Regions from separate parts of the Pantoea dispersa genome, predicted to be linked through region 2. Evidence: predicted binding sites of a transcription regulator. Region 2 holds the regulator's gene; each other region holds the start of a gene.
The links. The regulator PurR, encoded in region 2, represses purine synthesis genes. The targets are predictions, from matches to a motif close to CANGCAAACGTTTGCNTG.
Positions count from the first base shown of each region.

Region 1: pyrC (dihydroorotase) is a predicted target of PurR. The motif match lies at 1,946-1,963, and genes of this name have one in related genera.
Region 3: K7H94_RS16735 (NCS2 family permease) is a predicted target of PurR. The motif match lies at 1,616-1,633, and genes of this name have one in related genera.

Region 1 covers NZ_CP082346.1:2,446,182-2,450,339, forward strand. Annotated here, with positions in the region: gene mdtH (multidrug efflux MFS transporter MdtH) at 1-404, shown strand, start outside; gene grxB (glutaredoxin 2) at 494-1,141, shown strand; gene K7H94_RS11410 (lipoprotein) at 1,257-1,820, shown strand; gene pyrC (dihydroorotase) at 2,031-3,077, shown strand; gene dinI (DNA damage-inducible protein I) at 3,146-3,391, shown strand; gene K7H94_RS11425 (hypothetical protein) at 3,536-3,805, shown strand; gene bssS (biofilm formation regulator BssS) at 4,093-4,158, shown strand, end outside.
Region 2 covers NZ_CP082346.1:2,235,131-2,239,288, forward strand. Annotated here, with positions in the region: gene rnt (ribonuclease T) at 1-138, shown strand, start outside; gene K7H94_RS10320 (Grx4 family monothiol glutaredoxin) at 192-524, opposite strand; gene K7H94_RS10325 (C40 family peptidase) at 891-1,682, shown strand; gene cydH (cytochrome bd-I oxidase subunit CydH) at 1,739-1,828, opposite strand; gene purR (HTH-type transcriptional repressor PurR) at 2,102-3,127, shown strand; gene punR (DNA-binding transcriptional activator PunR) at 3,124-4,035, opposite strand; gene punC (purine nucleoside transporter PunC) at 4,145-4,158, shown strand, end outside.
Region 3 covers NZ_CP082346.1:3,578,237-3,582,394, forward strand. Annotated here, with positions in the region: gene K7H94_RS16730 (Na+/H+ antiporter) at 1-41, opposite strand, end outside; gene K7H94_RS16735 (NCS2 family permease) at 178-1,527, opposite strand; gene K7H94_RS16740 (glutathione S-transferase family protein) at 1,884-2,552, opposite strand; gene soxR (redox-sensitive transcriptional activator SoxR) at 2,596-3,072, opposite strand; gene soxS (superoxide response transcriptional regulator SoxS) at 3,172-3,600, shown strand; gene K7H94_RS16755 (YjcB family protein) at 3,845-4,126, shown strand.

The sequences.
Region 1 (4,158 bases), 210 kb from region 2:
GTGAAAAGCGCTTCCGCCTGGAAACACGCCTGATGGCCGGACTGTTTCTGATGACCTTCAGCCTGCTGCCGGTTGGCATGACCGATTCGCTGCCGTCGCTGTTTTTGCTGATCGCCGTCTTCTATCTCGGATCGATCATCGCTGAACCGGCACGTGAAACCCTGAGTGCCTCCCTGGCCAGCGCCCGGGCACGCGGCAGCTACATGGGGTTCAGCCGGCTCGGCCTGGCGATTGGCGGGCTGATTGGCTACTCCGGTGGCGGCTGGATGTTCGATATGGGCCAGCAGCTGGCCCTGCCGGAGCTGCCGTGGATGCTGCTCAGCACCGTCGGCATGATCACGCTGCTGGCGCTGTGGTGGCAGTTCCAGCCGCGCCAGGTGGCACCGGCGATCTTCAGCAGCTAGTTTGCCGGTTCAGGCGTTCTCTTCCATACTTCCCGCACGTCCGGAAAAAGGGTGACCTCCGTCACCCTGAGAATCACAGGAGAAACGGGATGAAACTTTACATCTACGATCACTGCCCTTTCTGCGTCAAAGCACGCATGATATTTGGCCTGAAAAACCTGCCGGTTGAGCTGATTGTGATGCTCAATGATGAGGAAGCAACGCCGAAAAAGCTGATTGGCCAGAAAATGGCGCCGATTCTGCAAAAAGCCGATGGCAGTGCGATGCCAGAGAGCATGGATATCGTGCGCTTTGTCGATAATCAGGATCGCCAGCCGCTGCTGACCGGCAAGCAAAATCCCGCCATCGCCGACTGGCTGCGACGGGTCAATGGCTACATCAACAAACTACTGCTGCCGCGCATCGCTGAGGCCGCCTTTGCTGAATTTGCCACCCCCGAAGCGCGTGATTACTTCCGCGAAAAGAAACAGGCCAGCCTCGGTGACTTTGCCGAACTGCGTAAGCATGCCCCGGGCTTCATCAAAAATATCAGTGATGATCTGCGCCAGCTGGATAAATTGATCGTCAAACCCAATGCGGTGAACGGCGAGTTGTCTGAGGATGACATTCATCTGTTTCCGCTGCTGCGCTCGCTGACGCTGGTTTCCGGTATCGAATGGCCGAGCCGCGTTGCCGACTACCGCGATAATATGGCGAAACAGACGCAGGTGAATCTGCTGTCGTCGATTGCGGCCTGATGGCGCTGTGATGAGAAGCGCGCGGCTGCGTTTCTCATCTCTCTCCTGGTGACACCTGGCCCTGAATCAGGCAGGCTTAAGGCTGTTTGGCCGTATCAACCAGGAAGAAGAAATGATGAAGAAGGCGTTTCCCGGGCTGTTTGCCCTGTTTTTTGCCGTGCTGCTCAGCGGCTGTAACCAATTGACGCAATACACCATCAGCGAGCAGGAAGTGAATCAGGCGCTGCAAAAGCGCAACAACTACGAGAAAGACATCGGCGTGTCCGGGCTGGTGAATGCCCATATTGTACTGACCGACCTGAGCAGCCAGATTGGCCGTGAAGAACCCGGCAAAGTAACGCTGTCTGGTAAAGCCAACATCAACGTCAGCTCGCTGTTTGGTCCGCAGCAGGCCGAAATGCAGCTGAAGATGAAAGCGCAACCGGTGTATAACGCGCAGCAGGGCGCCATCTATCTGCAGGACCTCGAAATCGTCGACGCGCAGGTGCAACCTGAGAAGATGGCGTCGATCATGAAAACCCTTACGCCGTATCTGAACGAATCCCTCAAGCGCTATTTCAATGAAAAACCCGCCTACGTGCTGAGCGCCGACCGCAGCAAAGGTGAGGCGCTGGCGAAGAAACTGGCTAAAGGGCTGGAAGTGAAGCCTGGCCAGCTGGTGATTCCGTTTACCGATTAACGTTGCAAGCGGCCGTTCTCAGTGGCGGCCCTGTATAGCGTGGCAGGATGCCGGCATTATTCTGCCCGCGCCTGCCGCGCAACCTGCCGCGCCTGCGGTTATTTCTCTGCCGCACTGCAAAATCCCGTGCAAACGGTTGCCCGCCCCCTTATGATTAGTCCCCGGCCTAAACGAGCCATTTCGTTTTCACCTCAGCCGGAGCCTTTTTGAATGACAGCCCAACCCCAGCAAATCACGATTCGCCGCCCTGACGACTGGCACATCCACCTGCGCGATGGCGCGATGCTCAATGCAGTGCTGCCCTATACCAGCGCGGTGAATGGTCGTGCGATTGTCATGCCAAATCTGGTTCCGCCGGTCACCAGCGTTGCGGCTGCCGAAGCGTATCGCGCACGCATCATGGCGGCGCTGCCTGCTGGGCATCACTTCACGCCGCTGATGACCTGTTACCTCACCGATTCGCTCGATGCGGACGAAATCGAACGCGGCTTCCGCAGCGGTATTTTTACGGCGGCAAAACTCTATCCGGCACACGCCACCACCAACTCCAGCCATGGCGTCACCAACATTGCTTCAATTGCCTGCGTGCTGGAGCGCATGCAGGAAATCGGTATGCCGATGCTGGTGCACGGCGAAGTCACCGATGCGCACATTGATATCTTTGATCGTGAAGCGCGCTTCATCGAAACCGTGCTGCAGCCGCTGCGCCAGCAGTTCCCGGGCCTGAAAGTGGTGATGGAACACATCACCACGAAGGAAGCTGCGGAATATGTAGCCGCCGGTAACGAACTGCTTGGCGCGACCATTACGCCACAGCATCTGATGTTCAACCGCAACCACATGCTGGTGGGCGGCGTGCGCCCGCATCTTTACTGTCTGCCCATTCTGAAGCGCAACATTCATCAGGAAGCGCTGCGTAACCTGGTGGCAAGCGGCAACCGGCGTGTCTTCCTGGGCACCGACACGGCACCGCACCTGCGCCACCTGAAAGAAGCCAGCTGCGGCTGTGCCGGTGTATTTAATGCGCCGACGTCGCTGCCCGCTTATCTGACCGTATTTGAAGAGCTTGGCGCACTGGAGCATTTTGAAGCCTTCTGCTCTGAGAACGGCCCCAGTTTCTACGGCCTGCCGCTCAACGACGGTACCCTGACGCTGGTGCGTGAGCCGTGGACGGTGCAGGAGAGCATCACGGTCGCTGACGATACGCTGGTTCCGTTCCTCGCCGGTGAAACCCTTAACTGGCGCATCAAAGAATAATCATCTGCCGCTTGCCTTCGGGAATTTTATACTGTACAAATAACCAGTATATTATCCCGGAGGCGTTTATGCGTGTTGAAATTACAGTAGCAAAGACTCAGCCCCTTCCCGCCGGTGCACTGGATGCACTGAGCGCTGAACTCACTCGCCGTATCTCCCGCGATTTTCCCGACGACAATCATCACGTCAAAGTGCGCTATGCCGGTGGTAACCAGCTCAGCGTGTTTGGCGGCTGTAAAGAATCACGCGACCGCATCAGCGATATTTTGCAGGAAACCTGGGAAAGCGCTGACGACTGGTTTATTACCGATTAACCGCCACTGTGCCGTTTTTGCCGGGCCCGCCGCCCGGCTTTTTTGTTTTTATTTCCCGCTCGCCAGAAAAACCCGCGCCAGCTAGACTCTGATTAAACGATGTCCTATTCTTGCCTCGTCGTGCTTACAGGAGGTGTGTTGCACATGACTACTGAAAAACCAGAAGAGGCGATGACGTTTGGGGAATTACTGGCCTTCATTGCTGAACAGCAACGCCGTTTGACCGTGCTGGAAAATGCCTTTGCTACGCTGACCTTCTGTCTGGACGATCGCGCCAGTCAGCTGCTGGCTCACAATCTGACGCTCGAAGCGCAAAACCAAAATCATGACGCTCAGTTACAGCAGCATTTTGCCCGGCTGGCGGACGAGATCCACCGGCGCAAAGGGCAGCTGCCTGCCGAGTCGCAGGGATAATTTCAGATTTTTACCCTGGCGTTCAGCACGTTAAAGTTTTAATGCTGAGATGCCGATAATCGGTATGACGACATGTTGCGCTGCGACAATAAATACCCAGCTGCGTAAGGCGTTTATTTATTCGTTGAAAACCGGCTTTTGGCTGCTTTTATTTTGCTGTGTTTTTAACCACCACACTTTTTAACTACTGTACTGTTAATTCCATGTTATAATTATCTCGCTAGTGCAAGATACAGACGCATTGAACCTCGAAAGCACTTCGTTTAACGAGTAATAAGGAGGTTATAATGGACAGAAGTAAAGACGTCATCCAGACCCATCCGCTGGTGGGATGGGATATCAGCACCGTTGAC
Region 2 (4,158 bases):
ACTCAGGCGCACTCGGCACTGTACGATACCGAACAGACCGCCACGCTGTTTTGCGAACTGGTGAATCGCTGGAAACGCCTCGGCGGCTGGCCGCTGGCGGTGAGTGAAGAGCCGGCCGAAGACGATGCCTCAGCCTGAGGCCCGTCAGACCGCAGCCAAAAAAAAGGCCGACACTGCTGTCGGCCTTTTTCTTATTCTGCTTCTTTGTGCTTCTCAGCGGTCTCTTTGATCAGCGGTTGCAGTTCGCCGCGCTGGAACATCTCAACGATGATGTCACAGCCGCCGACCAGCTCGCCATCCACCCACAGCTGCGGGAAAGTTGGCCAGTTGGCGTATTTAGGTAACTCAGCGCGGATATCCGGATTTTGCAGAATGTCTACGTACGCAAAGCGCTCCCCACAGGCAGACAGCGCCTGTACCGCCTGCGCAGAGAAACCGCAGCTTGGCAGTTTCGGCGAACCTTTCATGTACAGCAGGATCGGGTTTTCTGCGATCTGGCGCTGAATTTTTTCAACAGTACTCATTTTTGCCTTCCTTAATCCTTCACTTCGTGTTTGTTTATTGTAGCGACTTCGCCCCGCGACTGAAAACGGGATTTTGCCTTAGCCGGCGCATATCGCCATGTTTGTTAAGTTCGCGCGCCACGAATAACATTTTCATATCATCAATAAGCATTAATCAATTAATAATTAGCAATAATTCCGCTGGGTTAAACAGCTGAAATCGCTCATTTTTGCCCCACTTTCAGTACCGTGACAGATTAATGGAAAAAGACCTTACCTTTTGCAAAAAAAGTGGATTAGAATTGCCCCGGTGCTGATCGTCGATCAGATTTTTCTAACTTTACCGCGGTCTGGCTTCCTGCCGACGGCTTAACCTGTAACCGGACTATGCGTTTACTGATTACGCTTTTCATACTGGCTTTTGCCCAACTGTTCTTTAATGTGGCGGCGGCTTCTCCGCATGCGCCGGTTAATGCCAGTTTGCAGAAAGCGGAGAAAAAGAACGCGCGTGAAGATGAGCGTCGCAAACGACGCCCGGTGAAAACCACCAGCAAAAAGTCACGCCTGACGTCGGTACAGAAGTTCAGGCTGAAAAAACAGCAGAAAAGCGAAACGGTACTTCAGCACACCACCCAGCGCAAATCCTCACTTAAGCTCAGTGCGAAAAAATATGGTCATCAGCGGCTGGCGAAAAAATCGCGTGACGTTGCCGTTGATGATGAAGTGCAGCAGCTGAGCGGCATTAAAATGAGCAAAGCCCACCGCCTGCGCTATCAAAAAGCACGTGAAACCGCGATGACGAAACTGATGGGCCAGCTGGGTAAACCGTATCAGTGGGGAGGCACCTCACCGCACACCGGTTTCGACTGCAGTGGTTTAGTGTGGTACGCCTACAAAGATCTGGTGAAGTTTAAATTTCCCCGTACCGCTAATGAGATGTATCACCTGCGCGACGCCGCGCCGATCAAGCGCGAGATGCTGGAGAAAGGCGATCTGGTGTTCTTCCGCATCAACAACCGCGGCACCGCCGACCATGTCGGGGTTTATCTGGGCAATGGTAAATTCATTCAGTCTCCGCGCACCGGGAAGGATATCCAGATTAGCGCGCTGGGCGAGGATTACTGGCAGAAGCATTACGTTGGCGCACGCCGTATGATGACGCCGAAAACCGTGCGCTAATCTCAGTGTTGCGCAACAAAAAAGCCGGTGGCTGTTCAGCAGCACCGGCTTTTTTATTAATGCAGAATGGCGGTAAAGCTAAAGGCAATAATCATCAGCAGAGCAGCGGCGGTGGTGGTCAATGCCAGTTTTAAATCGGTACTCATCACAACTCCTTAGTCACACAGTTTGCATGGTTAAATAATTTTCGCACAGTGATGGGCAAAAATCTCGTGTTATCCGCCCCGGCTTGCTAGAATCGCCGCCTTTCGTTGCGCAACAGATTTAGCGCATGCTGCATTGACAGCCTGCTGAAGGATGTTTCCCTGCCCGATTAAGCAGATTAGCCCTGATATTCAGGGCGCAAAACCATTAGCAGACGCAAACGTTTAACAATATACTTATCAGTAAGTTGCGATAAGCCCAGGAGTACCATTTTCATGGCAACCATTAAAGATGTGGCGAAACGCGCCGGGGTCTCAACCACCACGGTTTCGCATGTCATCAACAAAACGCGTTTCGTCGCGGAAGAGACGCGTAACGCCGTATGGGAAGCGATTAAAGCGCTGCACTATTCACCGAGCGCGGTGGCCCGCAGCCTAAAGGTGAATCACACCAAGACGCTGGGCCTGCTGGCGACCTCCAGCGAAGCGCCCTACTTCGCCGAAATTATTGAAGCCGTGGAGAATCACTGCTTTGAGCGTGGTTACACGCTGATTCTCGGCAACGCGCATAACGATCTGCAAAAACAGCGTGCCTATTTGTCAATGATGGCGCAAAAGCGCGTCGATGGCCTGCTGGTCATGTGCTCCGAATATCCCGACGATCTGCTGCAGATGCTGGAAGAGAACCGCAATATCCCGATGGTGGTCATGGACTGGGGCGAATCGCGCGGAGACTTTACCGATACCGTGCAGGACAATGCGTTCCACGGCGGTTACCTCGCCGGGCGATACCTGATTGAGCGCGGCCATCGCGATATCGGTGCTATCCCTGGCCAGATGGAGCGCAACACCGGTGGCGGTCGTCATGCGGGTTTTCTGCAGGCGATGCAGGAAGCGGGCATCAGCGTCCGTCCCGAGTGGATTGTGCAGGGTGACTTCGAACCGGAGTCAGGTTATCAGGCAATGCAGCAGATCCTGAACCAGAAACAGCGCCCGACGGCGGTATTCTGCGGCGGCGATATCATGGCGATGGGCGCGATTTGCGCGGCCGACGAGATGGGACTGCGCGTGCCGCAGGATATTTCGGTAATTGGCTATGACAATGTGCGCAACGCGCGCTACTTCACCCCGGCGCTGACAACCGTGCACCAGCCGAAAGCCCAGCTGGGGGAAAAGGCACTGGAGATGCTGCTGGACCGCATCACCAGCAAACGCGAAGAACCGCAGACCATTGAAGTGCAGCCCACGCTGATTGAGCGCCGCTCCGTGGCCGATGGCCCGTTCCGCGATTACCGCCGTTAAGCCGCCTTCTCGCTGAGCCACTCGTGGTTCAGCGTCTCCGCATCGCCCAGATATTCCAGCAACCACGCCAGCGCCGGTGACGCGCGCTGCTCAGACCAGCTGACGCAACACGGGCTGTCCGGAAACGGCTGCGGCAACGCCAGCTCCACCAGCGCGCCGCTGTCCAGCAGCGGGCGCGCCAGGTGGCCCGGCACCATGCCCACGCACAATCCGGCCTGCAGGCAATCCAGCCCGGTTTCCCACTCCGGCACCACCAGCCGCCGCTGGTTATCCAGCGTCCACGTCATGCGGCGCGGCAGCGCGCGCGACGTATCTTCCAGCACCAGCGACGGCCAGGCGCGCAGGGTTTCGTCGTCCAGCTGCGGACTGTGAGCCAGCGCATGCTGCGGACTCACCACGCAGCGCCAGTTGAGCGCGCCCATATCCTGAAAGGCGAAGCGGCCGCCGACCGGAATAGCCTGGGTGGCACCAATCGCCACATCGACACGACCATCAGCCAGTGCGTCCCACACGCCGTTAAATACTTCGTAGCTGATGATCAGCTCCATATCGGGGAAATGACGGTAAAAATCCTTTACCAGCTGGCGGGTGCGCTGCGGTTTGACGATGCAATCTACCGCGATACTGAGCTGACCGCGCCAGCCGTTGGCCAGCTGCTGACACTGACGGCGCGTGGCCAGCATTTTTTTGATAACAGAACGCCCTTCACGCACAAAATGCTCGCCTGCTGCCGTCAGCACCACTTCGCGATGCTGCCGCTCAAACAGCGGTACCGCCAGCCAGCCTTCCAGCTGGCGCACGGTATAGCTGATGGCAGAGGGCACGCGGTGCAACTCCTGCGCCGCCGCGCTAAAACTGCCGGTGCGCGCTACCGCGTCCACCACCTCAAGTGCATATTCCGACCACATAGTTTTCCCATCAAAAATTTTAACAGCACCCTGCAAATATTAGCGTTTCACAAAGCCCGCTGCACCCTTTTACACTCCCCGCCGTTCAACCTGCCGAATGAGAAAAACCATGCTGTCATCCAA
Region 3 (4,158 bases), 1.3 Mb from region 2:
ACCACCAGCGTCATGATGAGAATAGTAAAGAAGATTTCCATGCTTTCCTTAGGCGAATCATATTAATCGAAGCGATGTTGCGTCGGAAAGTGTAAAACAAAACGCCGCCCGGCGGGGCTACCCGATGTGCGGCGTGTGCGATAAAGAGAATAATCCGGACTGACGCCCGGATTGCGGTCAGATAGCCCAGCCGCCCGCGTAGAACGCCACCAGCGCCACAGCAATCACCACCGTGCCAGCGTTGAGCTTGCGCCACTCGCCGGCAAACAGACGGCCAATCACCAGCGCGGCAAAGCCGAGCATGATGCCGGTGACGATGTTGCAGGTCAGTACGATGAATACCGCCGTCAGCAGGCCAGACATCGCATCGACGAAATCATTGAAGTCGATTTTGGCCACGTTGCTCAGCATCAGCAGGCCGACATACATCAGCGCGGGTGCGGTGGCATAGGCCGGAACCAGATAAGCCAGCGGCGACATAAACAGAATCAGCAGGAACAACAGACCCACGACAATCGCCGTCAGGCCGGTTTTACCGCCGGCGGCAGTACCCGCAGCGGACTCGATATACACTGCGGCGGGCGAAGCACCCACCAGTCCGGCAAACAGGCTGCTGATAGAGTCGGTGGTCAGCGCGCGACCGCCATTGATAATCTGGCCCTCTTTATCCAGCAGGTTCGCCTGCCCGGCCACCGCACGAATGGTGCCGGTGGCGTCAAACACCGCGGTCATCACCAGCGCCAGCACGCTCGGTAACACCACCGGCTGCAGCGCGCCCATGATATCCAGGCTAAACATTGCCGACTGGCCGCTGGCATCACGCAGGCTTGGCATGGCAAACAGCCCCTGCCACTTTACCGCCGGGTCGAAAATCAGCCCAAGCAGCGAAATCGCAATGATGGTCAGCAGAATGCCGCCCGGTACCCTTCGTTTTTCCAGACCAAAAATCGCCGCCAGCCCGATCAGCGCCATGATCACCGGGAAAGAGGTGAAGTGACCAAGCGCCACCGGCAGGCCTGCCGCCGGGTTTTTTACCACCAGACCAATGCCATCGGCGGCAATCAGCAGCAGAAACAGGCCGATACCGACGCCCGTGCCGTGCGCCACGCCCATCGGCAGGTTACGCAGAATCCACGCGCGAATGCCGGTCACGGAAATTAGCGTGAACAGCAGGCCCATCAGGAAGACCGCGCCCAGCGCCACCGGCACGCTAATGTGCTGGCCCAGTACCAGGCTGAACGCGGTAAAAGCGGTCAGGGAGATGGCACAACCAATCGCCATCGGCAGGTTGGCCCACAGTCCCATGATGAGGGAGCCAAAGCTGGCCACCAGACAGGTGGCGACAAACACCGCCGTCGGTGAGAAGCTCGCTTTACCGAGCATGCCAGGCACCACGATGACCGAATAGACCATCGCTAAAAAGGTGGTGAGGCCAGCCAGCACTTCCTGCCGCACGCTGCTGCCGCGTGCTGAAATGTGGAACCAGGCGTCCAGTTTTCCCCTGGCCGGGCGTGATTCGCCAGACATAGTTATTCCTCTGTGTTTTTTAAGATATAGGTCACCGCGCGGCTCGCGTTTGCGCATCATCCTGGTGAAGATGTCTCAGAGAGAAAAGCAGGCAAACGATTACGTGGCCGCGTATTCCAGGTCAAAAAGGGGTGACGCGGAAAAAAGGCAAACGATTATCTGGCGTTTGGGGTGGCGTTTTCAACTGCTAATCACCTGGCAGGCAGGATAATGCGCAGCTCAGGCGCAATTATGGCTGGCGTTACGCTAGCGGAAGCAGGAAATCATGGAGGAAAAATGCTGGCATTTCAGGTGGTTTGCTGCGGTGCCGCGACAGCGCGTCGCGGCATCCTGTATCGTCGCGTTACCGCTGCGCCTCAGCCGTTATTGAACTGAATCGGGCCGCCCTGCTCCAGCGCGCGCTGCCACGCGGCGCGCTGCTGCATATTCTCCAGCCAGTGCGCCGTGGCGGGCATCTCACCCAGCGCGCCGCGCATCTGTAACGCCAGCAGCGGAAAACTCATCTGCACATCGGCAATACTGAAGCGTGAACCGGCAAAAAAGCGCTGCTGGCTCAGATGCTGTTCAATCACGCGCCCGTGGAGCGCCAGCTGCTTGTTCAGCCACGCTTTCTGAATGCCTTTACTCAGCGCCACGCCGGCCGGGCGCAGCAGCCATGGCACCGGCTTTTTGCCCAGTTGCGCAAACACCAGCTTCATCACCAGCAGCGGCATCAGCGAACCTTCAGCATAGTGCAGCCAGTAACGCGCCTGAATTTGCTCCTCTTCCTCATGCAGCGCCAGCAGATGCTCGCTGTCGTATTTCAGCTGCAGATATTCAAGGATGGCACCCGATTCGGCGATCACCCGATTGCCATCGGTAATCACCGGCGATTTACCCAGCGGATGCACTTTCTTTAATTCGTCCGGCGCCAGCAGGGTATTTTCCCGCTGATAGCGTTTGATTTGATACGGCACCGCCAGCTCTTCCAGCAGCCACAGCACCCGATGAGAACGGGAGTTTTCCAGATGGTGAACGGTAATCATGCGCGATTCCTTGCTGCTAAGGGTTGGCATCTAGTATAGCGGATTAACGTTGCGGCTCGTCCTGTTGCGGATCGAGCAGGACCGCTCCGGAGCCCTGCTGTCCCAGACGGTCACCCGGATTGCGCAGCGGACAGTCGCGCATCGACAGGCAGCCGCAACCAATGCAGCCGTCAAGATCGTTGCGTAGACGCGTCAGGGTTTCGATGCGTTTATCCAGCTCTTCGCGCCAGTGCTGCGTCAGCGCGTCCCACTCCTGCGTCGACATGCGCTTATTCGCCGGCACATGCATCAGGCTGTCGCTGACCGTCGCCAGCGGAATCCCGATGCGCTGGGCAATTTTGATGATTGCCACACGGCGCAGCACATCACGGCTGTAGCGGCGCTGATTACCGCCATTGCGCGTGCTGCTGATCAAGCCTTTGCTTTCATAGAAGTGCAGCGCCGATACCGCCACGCCGCTGCGTTTCGCCACTTCGCCCGGCGTCAGCACCGGTTTCGGGTAATTGCGTTCTTTTTTCATTTAGGGCCTTTACCTCAAGTTAACTTGAGGAATTATACTCGCACCCCAGCAAAACAGCGAATTTCAAACCAGGCGATAACCTTGCAGAAGGAACAGGCTATGATGCAACAGGAAATCATCCATTCACTGACTAACTGGATCGATCAGAATCTGGATAAAACATTGTCGATTGATGAAGTGGCGGCAAAATCGGGTTACTCGAAATGGCACCTGCAGCGTATGTTCCGTACGGTTACGAAACAAACGCTGGGTGGTTATATTCGTGAGCGCCGCCTCACGCTGGCCGCCGAAGCCTTGCGTCAGACGCAGCGTCCGGTATTCGACATTGCGATGCAGTACGGCTACGACTCGCAGCAGACGTTTTCACGCGTGTTCCGCCGTCAGTTCTCGCAAACCCCTACCGCTTACCGTCACAGCATGCGTCGCCAGGCGATGGTGCAGCGTCCGCGTCTGGTCAACTTTGACTGCAGCGAAGGCATGAACAGCTTTGCCCAGCGCACCACCGGCGAGTGCTGCCCGGTACGCTGAAGTCAGTGCGCCCCGCGCGGGCGCGCCTTTCCCCTTCTCTTCACCTTCCTCCAGCCCTTTCTTAGCCTGCCATACCAGGTCTAAATTTTGTTCAAATTTTCAAATCCAGTGATATAATGTGACCCAAGTCACAGATTCAAGCTGTATTAAGACGACAGAAGGGCTTCCCTGACCTCCCTTGTCTGCCGCCAGTGATGTCCGATGAATGTCAGGGATATTACTGATTTCAAGAGGTTTTTCGCCGATGGCTACGTTAACTACCAGTCTGATCGTCATGCGTTGGGAACTGCTCAGCGCGGTAATGATGTTCTTCGCCAGCACCATGAAAATTAAATTGCGTCAGAACAGCCACCACGTGATGGCGCTGATGTGCGGCGGCGTGGGCGTAGCGATGTCATGCTGGTTCGTTACCGGTCTGCTCGGCATTACGCTGAGCATGGAAAACGTGCATAACTTTATGTCCATCACCAAAGAGGCGTTTATTCAGGTGATGAGCCAGACACCAGCCGACTGGCCAATGCCGTAAACGCGGCGCATAAAAAACCCCGCTAAGCGGGG